Regions from separate parts of the Devosia sp. Soil_C_22 genome, predicted to be linked through region 1. Evidence: predicted binding sites of a transcription regulator. Region 1 holds the regulator's gene; the other holds the start of a gene.
What was found. The regulator LexA, encoded in region 1, represses DNA repair genes until DNA is damaged. The targets are predictions, from matches to a motif close to TGTTCNNNNTGTGTTCNG.

Region 1 (4,820 bases):
CCGAGCCGGAAGACACGATCGACATCGTCGGCACCGGCGGCGACGGTGCCGAGACGCTCAACATCTCGACCGCCACCTCGTTCGTGGTCGCAGCAGCCGGTATTCCCGTGGCCAAGCATGGCAACCGCGCGCTGAGCTCGAAATCCGGCGCTTCCGACGTGCTGACCGCGCTCGGAGTGAAGCTCGACCTCACGCCCGACCAGATTTCCCGCGCCATCAGCGAGGCCGGCATCGGCTTCATGTTCGCGCCAGCCCACCATCCGGCGATGAAGCATGTCGGCCCCACCCGCATGGAGATGGGCACGCGTACGATGTTCAACCTGCTGGGACCGCAGTCCAATCCCGCCGGAGCACGCCGCTATATGCTGGGCGTCTACGACAAGAAGTGGGTCGAGCCGGTCGCCGCCGCCCTCCTCGCCAACCGCGCCGTTTCGGCCTGGGTGGTCTATGGCGCCGACGGGATCGACGAGCTTTCGACCACCGGCGCCAGCTTCGTTGCCTCCATCAAGAACGGCGACCTGCGCAGTTTCGAGGTCACGCCCGAGGAAGCCGGCTTGCCCCGTGCCACGCTTGCCGACCTCAAGGGCGCTGACCCGGCCTATAATGCCGGCCGTCTCCGCGCGCTGATGGATGGCACAAAGGATGCGTATCGCGACGTGGTGCTGCTCAATGCGGCTGCCGCGTTCATCGTCGCCGGGCGCGTCGACAGCCTGAAGCAGGGTGTCGCGCTCGCCGCCGAACAGATCGATTCCGGTCGCGTCAAGACCACCCTCGACAAGCTCATTTCCGTAACGAACAGCTGACATGTCCGATATCCTCTCCCGTATCGAAACCTACAAGCGCGAGGAGATCGCGGCCGCCAAGACCCTCAGGCCGTGGGCCGACGTGGTGGCCGAGGCCCACGACGCGCCGCCGGTGCGCGGGTTCCTGTCGGCGCTGAAGAAGAAGCGGGCGGAGAGGCAGTTTGCACTGATCGCCGAAGTGAAGAAGGCGAGCCCGTCCAAGGGGTTGATCCGTACAGACTTCAACCCCACCGAGATCGCCCGTGCCTATGAGCGGGGCGGCGCCGCCTGCCTCTCCGTCCTCACCGACACCCCAAGCTTTCAGGGGGCGCCGGCTTACCTGATGGAGGCGCGGGCCGCGACGAACCTGCCCGTGCTGCGCAAGGATTTCCTGTTCGAGACCTATCAGGTCGCCGAAGCCCGCGCATGGGGTGCCGACTGCATCCTGATCATCCTGGCCTCCGTCACAGACGATGTGGCGCGCTACCTGCTCGACGCGGCCGAGGAGTGGAAGATGGACGCGCTGGTCGAGGTGCACGACCAGATCGAGCTCGACCGCGCCCTTGGCCTCAATGCCGGCTTTATCGGCATCAACAACCGGAACCTGCGCACGTTCGAGACGACGCTCAACACCTCGATCACCCTCGCCGGCGGCGTACCCAAGGGTGTGCATCTCGTCTCCGAGTCCGGCGTCAACTCGCACGCCGACCTGCTCAAGCTCGAAGAATCGGGCATCGGAACCTTCCTCGTCGGCGAGAGCCTGATGCGGCAGGATGACGTCACCGCAGCGACCATCAAGCTGCTGCGCGGCTGACATGGCCCTTACCCACCTCAACCAGCGTGGGGAAGCCCATATCGTCGATATCGGCGACAAGGCGGTTACGCGTCGTCGCGCCGTTGCCACCGCGCGGCTCGAAGCCAAGCCCGAAACAGTAGAACTGATCCTCGGCGGTCAGCTCAAGAAGGGCGACGCGCTCGCCGTGGCCCGCATTGCTGGCATCATGGCGGCGAAGAAAACCTCGGAGCTGATCCCGCTCTGCCACCCGATCCCGCTGACCAGCGTCAGCGTCGAGATCGTCGGCGACGGCCCTGCCCTGCTGGTCACCGCCACGGCTGAAACCACAGCGCAGACCGGCGTCGAGATGGAAGCGATGACCGCCGCCTCGGTCGCCGCGCTCACGCTCTACGACATGGCCAAGTCGCACGATCGCGCCATGCGCATCGCGGCGGTGCAGCTCGAGCAGAAATCGGGCGGCAAATCGGGGGATTTCCAGCGATGATGCCGGTGGACGAGGCGCTGCAGCGCGTCTTCCGCAAGCTCCCCGATCTCGGCAGCGAAGCCGTACCGCTGTCCCGCGCCCACGGCCGCGTGCTCGCCAAGCCGCTCGTCGCCACCCACAACCAGCCGCCCTTCGATGCCAGCGCCATGGACGGCTACGCCGTGCGCGCCGCCGAAGTGGTGCCCGGCCGCCCGCTGAAGCTCGCCGGCACCTCGCAGGCCGGGGCTCGCTTCGTCGGCATGATGGAGCATGGCCAGTGCGTCCGCATCTTCACGGGCGCGCCCATGCCGATCGGCGCCGACGCCGTGATCATGCAGGAAGAAGCGACCGCCAAGGGCAACCAGATCAGCTTCGAAAAGACCCCGGTGGCCGGCCATTCTGTCCGCAAGCAAGGCTTCGACTTCAAGCGCGGCACCGAACTGCTGCCGGCCGGCGTGGCGCTCACGCCCGGCATGCTCAACCTCGCCGCCTCCGCCAATCGCCCCGAGCTGACAGTGACGAAACGTCCGCGCATCGCGGTAGTCGCCACCGGCGACGAGCTGGTGCCGCCCGGCTCGACGCCGGGCCCCGACCAGATCATCGCCTCGAACAGCTACGGCCTTATCCCGCTGCTCGCGCCCTACGCCGCCGAGGTGATCGACCTCGGCATCGTGCCTGACGACACGAAGAAGATCGAGGATGCCCTGCTCTCGGCCTTCGACCAGGGCATCGACATGCTGGTGACCACTGGCGGCGCCAGTGTCGGCGAGCGCGACTACGTGCAGGAAGTGTTGCGCGACCTCGGCGTCGAGCTCGATTTCTGGAAACTGAGGATGCGTCCGGGCAAGCCGCTGATGTTCGGCACCCGCGGCAAGGCGCTCGTCTTCGGCCTCCCCGGCAACCCGGTCTCGGCGCTCGTCACCTCGACCATCATCATCAAGCCGGCCCTGCGCGCCATGACGGGCTTTGCCGACCCCTACTGGCCCCGCATCGGCGCGCCGACGCTGAAGGGCCTGCCCGCCAATGGCCCGCGCCGCCACTACATGCGCGCCACGCTCAGCCGCAACGATATCGGCTTCCTGCAGGTCGATCCGATCTTCGAGACCGATTCCAGCCATTCGAGCTCTCTGGCATTGGCCGATGCGCTGATCGTCCTGCCCGAGGATTCGCCCGGCGTCCCGCCTGGCGAGATTGTCGACGTCATCCCCCTCAACTGGGGCGCCTAACCCCGGAATCCCGTACGTTTTGGCGCCGACAGCACCCCGTCGCTAACCGGATATTTACCGCACGGTTGCAGAACATAACTGGAACGGATACAACACGTTCAGTCTTTGTTCCGATTCTGCTCACCGGAGCCGCCAGATGCTGACGCGCAAGCAACATGAATTGCTGATGTTCATCCACGAGCGGATGAAAGAGTCAGGTATTCCACCTTCCTTCGACGAGATGAAGGACGCGCTCGATTTGCGCTCCAAGTCCGGCATCCACCGGCTGATCACCGCGCTCGAGGAGCGCGGCTTCATCCGCCGCCTGCCCAACCGGGCCCGGGCGCTCGAGGTGATCAAGCTGCCCGATTCGATGAACCCCTCGCTCGGCGGCCGCAAGGCGCGCTTCGAGCCGTCGGTTATCGAAGGCAATCTCGGCCGCGTCGCCGCTCCTCCGCCCCGCCCGGCTGCGGCAGCGCCGGCCGACGAGCCCTATCGCTCCGTCTCCATCCCGGTCATGGGCCGCATCGCGGCCGGTACGCCCATCGAGGCGATCCAGACCCATAGCCACACCATCGCCATTCCGCCCGAAATGCTCGGGCCTGGCGAGCACTATGCGCTCGAAGTGCGCGGCGACTCGATGATCGATGCCGGCATCTTCGATGGCGACACCGTGCTCATCCGCAAGCAGGACATGGCCTCGACCGGCGAGATCGTCGTCGCGCTGGTCGATGAAGAGGAAGCCACGCTGAAGCGCCTGCGCCGCCGCGGCAATTCGGTGGCCCTCGAAGCGGCCAATCCGGCCTACGAGACCCGCATCTTCCCGCCCGACCGGGTGAAGGTGCAGGGCCGTCTCGTCGGGCTGCTGCGCAAATACTGAGTTTGACCCACCGCCAATCGGGTCCTGGGGCCGGCTTCGCGCCGGCCCTTTTTTTCTTATGAAATCAGAGCCGATAGACGACAGTTGCACTAGGGTCTTGGTGCCAAAGACGCTAGGTTCCGGCGCGCTTCGCGGACACATCGTCCGCGGTCGCATCGGCGCGATCCTACCGGGAGAGTGGATCACCTTCCCGACCGCGCTTTAGGCGACACCACGTCCGGCCTTCCGCCGGCACGTCAGGGAGAAGAATTTGGCAGGACAAGTCGAGTGGGTCGCGGTCGATTGGGGCACCTCCAATCTGCGCGCCTGGGGCATTGATGGCGATGGCGAGATCGCGTTCTCGCGCTCCTCGCCCGACGGCATGGGCCGGCTGAGCCGCGAGCAATATCCCGAAGTACTGACCGGGCTGCTCGGCAGCGAGGCCGACGGCGTCAGCGAGGTGGTGATCTGCGGCATGGCCGGAGCCCGCCAGGGCTGGATCGAAGCGCCCTATCTCGATGCCCCCGCCGACTTGCGGACGCTCGCCAACGGGGCCGTTTGGCCTGACATGCCCGGCGAGCTCGACCCGCGCATCCTGCCGGGCGTGTGCATGCGCGATGTCGGCGCCGAGGACGTGATGCGCGGCGAGGAAACGCAGCTGCTCGGCCTGTCGAGCCTCGTCCCCGGCTTCTCCGGTCTCGTGGTGATGCCCGGC
Region 2 (4,820 bases), 1.2 Mb from region 1:
GGCGGAACCGCAACGCCGACCGCTATGCGGAGGTGGCGCCGGACGAATACCTGCCCGAGCAGGAAGACTCGGCGGCCTCCCGCGAGTTGTGGGCCGCGGTACGAAGATTGCCCGAGCAGCAACGCGATGCGGTGCTGCTGATTTACGCCGAGGGGATGAGCCACGCCGAAGCCGGCGTGATCATGGGGTGCAAGGAAGCAACGGTGTCGTGGCACGTGCACGAGGCCAAGAAGACCCTAAGGGGGCTCCTATGAGCAACCAGGACGAAAAACTCAATTCTCTGCGGCAGGCTGAGGTTCCGGCGCCTTCGGCGGCGGCCAGGCGCCGTGCGCTCGATGCGGCGCTGCTGGCTTTCGATGCCGAGCAGGAAAATCAGAAAAAGGCCGCCCAAGGAAATCCGGCGATCGGTCGTCTCAGGTCCATCTTCCAAGAGTGGAAAGGGAAATGGACGATGGATACCCGCCTCTCCTACGGGCTGGGCACGGCTGCGGTCGCGCTGCTGCTCCTGCCGCTGGGCTACCAGCTCTATTCGACCACGGCGATCTCGCCGATCAACCCGCCGGTGCAGACCGCGGCTGACGCGCCGGCCTCGGTGACGGCGACCACGCCGGAGCCGATGGCGATCGAGACCGGCCGGGTGCGCGAGGACCTCGCGGTGGTGCCGGCCGATGAGGCGCTCGGCAATGCTGCGGTGCAGACGCAGGCAGCCAAGCCTGCCGCCGGTGCCGATGCGGAGATGCCGGCGATGGCCGAGGCCTCGCCCGAAATGAAGCGGCAGGCGATGCCGGAGATGGAGATGGCGCCGGTGCCGCCCTCGACGCTTGCCCAGCCGCGCGCGCCGATGCAGACCTTCGCCACGGCGCCTCAGGCGCAGAGCGGCGCTGCCGACATGCTGGCGATGCCGGCACCGATGGTGGCGCAGCCCACTGCGCCGAGCGGCGACCAGTTCACGACGTTCACGGAGTCGCCGGTCAAGATCGTGCGCGAGGCGCCGGTTTCGACCTTCTCGATCGATGTCGACACGGCGTCCTATTCCTATGTGCGGCGGACGCTGAACGAGGGCTGGGTGCCCGAGCCCGATGCGATACGCGTCGAGGAGATGATCAACTATTTCGACTATGCATATCCGGCGCCGACCGATGCGGCGACCCCGTTCAAGCCGAGTGTGCAGGTCTATCCGACGCCGTGGAACGCCGGCACGCAGATCGTCCAGATCGGCATCAAGGGCTACGTGCCGCCGGTGACGGAAGACAAGCCATCCAACCTGGTGTTCCTGATCGACACGTCCGGGTCGATGGATGAGCCGGACAAGCTGCCGCTGCTGAAGCGTGCCTTTGCGCTGCTCGTAGACCAGCTCGGGGCGAATGACACGATCTCGATCGTCGCCTATGCCGGTTCGGCCGGCGTGGTGCTGGAGCCGACGAAGGGTACGGAAAAGAGCAAGATCCTTGCGGCGCTCGACAACCTTTCGGCCGGTGGTTCTACCGCCGGTGCGGAGGGGATCGAGCTCGCGTACCGGCTGGCGGCCGAGCACAAGGTGACGGGTGGAGTGAACCGGGTGATTCTTGCCACCGACGGCGATTTCAATGTCGGCATCGAGGACCCCGAAGCGCTCAAGACCTACATCAGGGACAAGCGCGACGGCGGGGTGTTCCTGAGCGTCCTCGGCTTCGGGGCGGGCAATCTCGGCGACGATACGATGCAGGCGCTGGCCCAGAACGGGAACGGCAATGCCAGCTATATCGACAGTTTTAGGGAAGCCCAAAAGGTGCTGGTCGAGGATGCCGGCGGCACGCTCGAGACCATCGCCAAGGACGTGAAGATCCAGGTGGAGTTCAACCCGCAGGTGGTCAGCGAATACCGGCTGATCGGCTACGAGACGCGGGCGCTCAACCGTGAGGACTTCAACAACGACAAGGTCGATGCCGGCGAGATCGGGGCGGGCACCACGGTGACGGCCCTGTACGAGATAACCCCGGTCGGCTCGGGCGCGGCGCTCAACGATCCGCTGCGCTATGGCGGGGAGACGACGGCGGCTCCGGCCATGTCGAGTGGCGAGATCGGCTACCTGAAGCTACGCTACAAGCTGCCGGATGGCGATACGTCGACACTGGTCGAGCAGCCGATCGGGCAGGATCTGGCGGTGCGCGAGATCGGCGAGGCCTCGGACGATGCGCGCTTTGCGGCGGCAGTCGCGGCCTTCGGGCAAAAGCTCAAGGGCTCGAATTACGGCGAGATGCGCTGGGACGAGATCCGGGCGCTGGCGAGCGGGGCGCGCGGTGCCGACGAGAACGGGTATCGGGCCGAGTTCGTCGGGCTGGTGGACCTTGCGGCAGCGCTGGCGCCGTAGCGGGCACCGGAGAGGTGACTGCCGACGGGCCAGCGGGCCTTCTTGATCCTCCCCAGCGCAGCGGGGGAGGATCACGGAGAGGGCGGTGCTTGGCCGCTCAGAGCGGCTTCAGTCCCGCTTCGATCTCGGCGCGGCGCGGCTCGAGGAAGGGCGGGAGAGTGAGGCGCTCGCCGAGCGTTTCCAGCGGCTCATCGGCGGTGAAGCCGGGGCCGTCGGTGGCGATCTCGAACAGGATGCCGTTGGGCTCGCGGAAGTAGAGCGACTTGAAATAGTAGCGCTCGACCTCGCCCGACGAGCGGATGCCCGAGCCGGTGAGGCGGCGGACCCAATCGTTGAACTGATCCTTGTCCGGTGTGCGGAAGGCGACGTGGTGGACGCCGCCGGCGCCCTGGCGGGCCTGCGGGGCGCCTGGGTTCACCTCGACATGCAGTTCGGCCGCAGCGCCGCCCGGGCCCATCTCGAAGACGTGGGTTTCGCCATGCTTCTCGCGCGCCGGGTAGGTGCGGATTTCGCGCATGTTCATCACGTTGGTGAGGACGTTAGCGGTGCGAGCCAGGTCGGGCACGGACAGCGTGATCGGGCCGAGGCCGAGGATCTGGTGCTCGGCGGGGATCGGGCTCATGTCCCACGGGTGGCCGGGGCCGGCCTTGGGATCGGCGATGAGGCGGAAGCGCTGGCCCTCGAAATCCTCGAAATCGAGGGAGAGGTGGCCGGCACGCTCCTTGATGTTGCCGGAGGCGACATCGTGCTCGGCGAGGTGCTCTTTCCACCAGCTGAGGTCGGCTTCAGTGGCGACGCGCAGGCCGGTGCGGCCGACTTCGTGGTTGCCGCGCTTGTTGGGCGCGGCGGGCCAATCGAAGAAGGTGAGGTCGGCGCCGGGGGAGGCGACGGCATCGCCGTAGAACAGGTGGTAGGCGCTGACATCGTCCTGGTTGACGGTCTTCTTGATCAGCCGCATGCCGAGCACGCGCGTGTAGAAATCGACGTTCCGCTGTGCCTGTGCGGTGATGGCGGTGAGATGGTGGATGCCACCGAGTTCGAGGGCCATTTATGCCTCCTCTGGTTCCGTTGGCTCAGAACTTAGGGGCAGGCGGTGTCCGTGGGAAGGCACCGGCGCGGGACTGATCGTTCAGCGATAGCGAACGAAGGCGTGATCGGGCGGATGTCATTTTGTGTTGCGACGAGTCGGTGGCGGGTTCATGTTCGATGCGAACGAATAGTGAACATGTATGGTCCAGCTGACGCTTTCCAACAAGCTCGCGATCCTCTCGGACGCGGCGAAGTACGATGCCTCCTGCGCCTCGAGCGGCACGGTCAAGCGGTCGAGTCTCGAGACCAAGGGGATCGGCTCGACCGAGGGGAGCGGCATCTGCCACTCCTATGCGCCGGATGGACGCTGCATCAGCCTGCTCAAAATCCTGCTGACTAATTTCTGCGTCTACGACTGCGTGTATTGCGTCAACCGCTCGTCCTCGAACGTGCAGCGGGCGCGATTCAGCGTCGAGGAAGTGGTGGATCTCACGCTGGGCTTTTACAAGCGCAACTATATCGAGGGGCTGTTCCTGTCGTCGGGCATCATCCGCTCGCCGGACTACACGATGGAAGAACTGGTGCGCGTCGTTCGCACGCTACGCGAAACCCACAGGTTCAATGGGTACATACACTTAAAGATCATTCCTAATGCTTCGGCAGAACTTCAGGCGGAAGCGGGCCGATGGGCGGATAGGCTCTCGACCAATATCGAGCTACCGACCGATGTGAGCCTCGAGACATTCGCGCCGGAGAAGAAGCCGAGTGCCATCCGGACCGCCATGGCGGCGATCGAGGCAAAGCGCGAGGAGAGCCGGCCGGAGGGCAAGGTCGAGGGCAAGAAGAAGCCGACGAAGCTCGCGCCGGCCGGGCAATCGACGCAGGTGATTGTGGGCGCGGATGGATCGGACGACGCGATCATCCTCAGGCGCAGTGCCGGGCTCTATTCGGGCTACGGGCTGAAGCGGGTCTACTACTCGGCCTTCTCGCCCATTCCCGATGCGAGCTCGCGCCTGCCGGTGAAGGCGCCGCCGCTGCTGCGCGAGCATCGCCTGTACCAGGCCGACTGGCTGATGCGGTTCTACGGGTTCGACGCGGATGAGATCGTCTCGGGTGGGGAGGGTGGGCATCTCGATCTCGCGGTCGACCCCAAGCTCGCCTGGGCGCTCGGCAACCGCGCGCTGTTTCCGGTGGACGTGAACCGCGGGGCGCGCGAGCGGCTCCTGCGCGTGCCGGGGCTGGGGGTGCGGGTGGTGGACCGGATACTCGCCGGGCGTCGGCACCATCGGCTGACGCTGGCCGATGTGGCGCGGATGGCGGGCTCGATCGACAAGGCGCGGCCATTCATAGAGGCGGCGGACTGGACGCCGGGGAAGCTCACGGATGACGCGGGGCTGCGGCGGCGGATGACGCCGGAGCCTGTGCAGATGGAGCTGTTTTG

Region 2: a site for LexA is predicted at 3,559-3,576, ahead of AC3A6I_RS14920 (putative DNA modification/repair radical SAM protein). Genes of this name have one in related genera too.

What each region holds. Positions count from the first base shown of each region.
Region 1 is NZ_JBDGIY010000001.1:1,899,579-1,904,398, reverse strand. It holds gene trpD (anthranilate phosphoribosyltransferase) at 1-803, shown strand, start outside; gene trpC (indole-3-glycerol phosphate synthase TrpC) at 805-1,596, shown strand; gene moaC (cyclic pyranopterin monophosphate synthase MoaC) at 1,598-2,062, shown strand; gene AC3A6I_RS09050 (molybdopterin molybdotransferase MoeA) at 2,059-3,267, shown strand; gene lexA (transcriptional repressor LexA) at 3,404-4,126, shown strand; gene AC3A6I_RS09040 (2-dehydro-3-deoxygalactonokinase) at 4,377-4,820, shown strand, end outside.
Region 2 is NZ_JBDGIY010000001.1:3,088,180-3,092,999, reverse strand. It holds gene AC3A6I_RS14935 (RNA polymerase sigma factor) at 1-254, shown strand, start outside; gene AC3A6I_RS14930 (vWA domain-containing protein) at 251-2,350, shown strand; gene AC3A6I_RS14925 (ring-cleaving dioxygenase) at 2,448-3,398, opposite strand; gene AC3A6I_RS14920 (putative DNA modification/repair radical SAM protein) at 3,580-4,820, shown strand, end outside.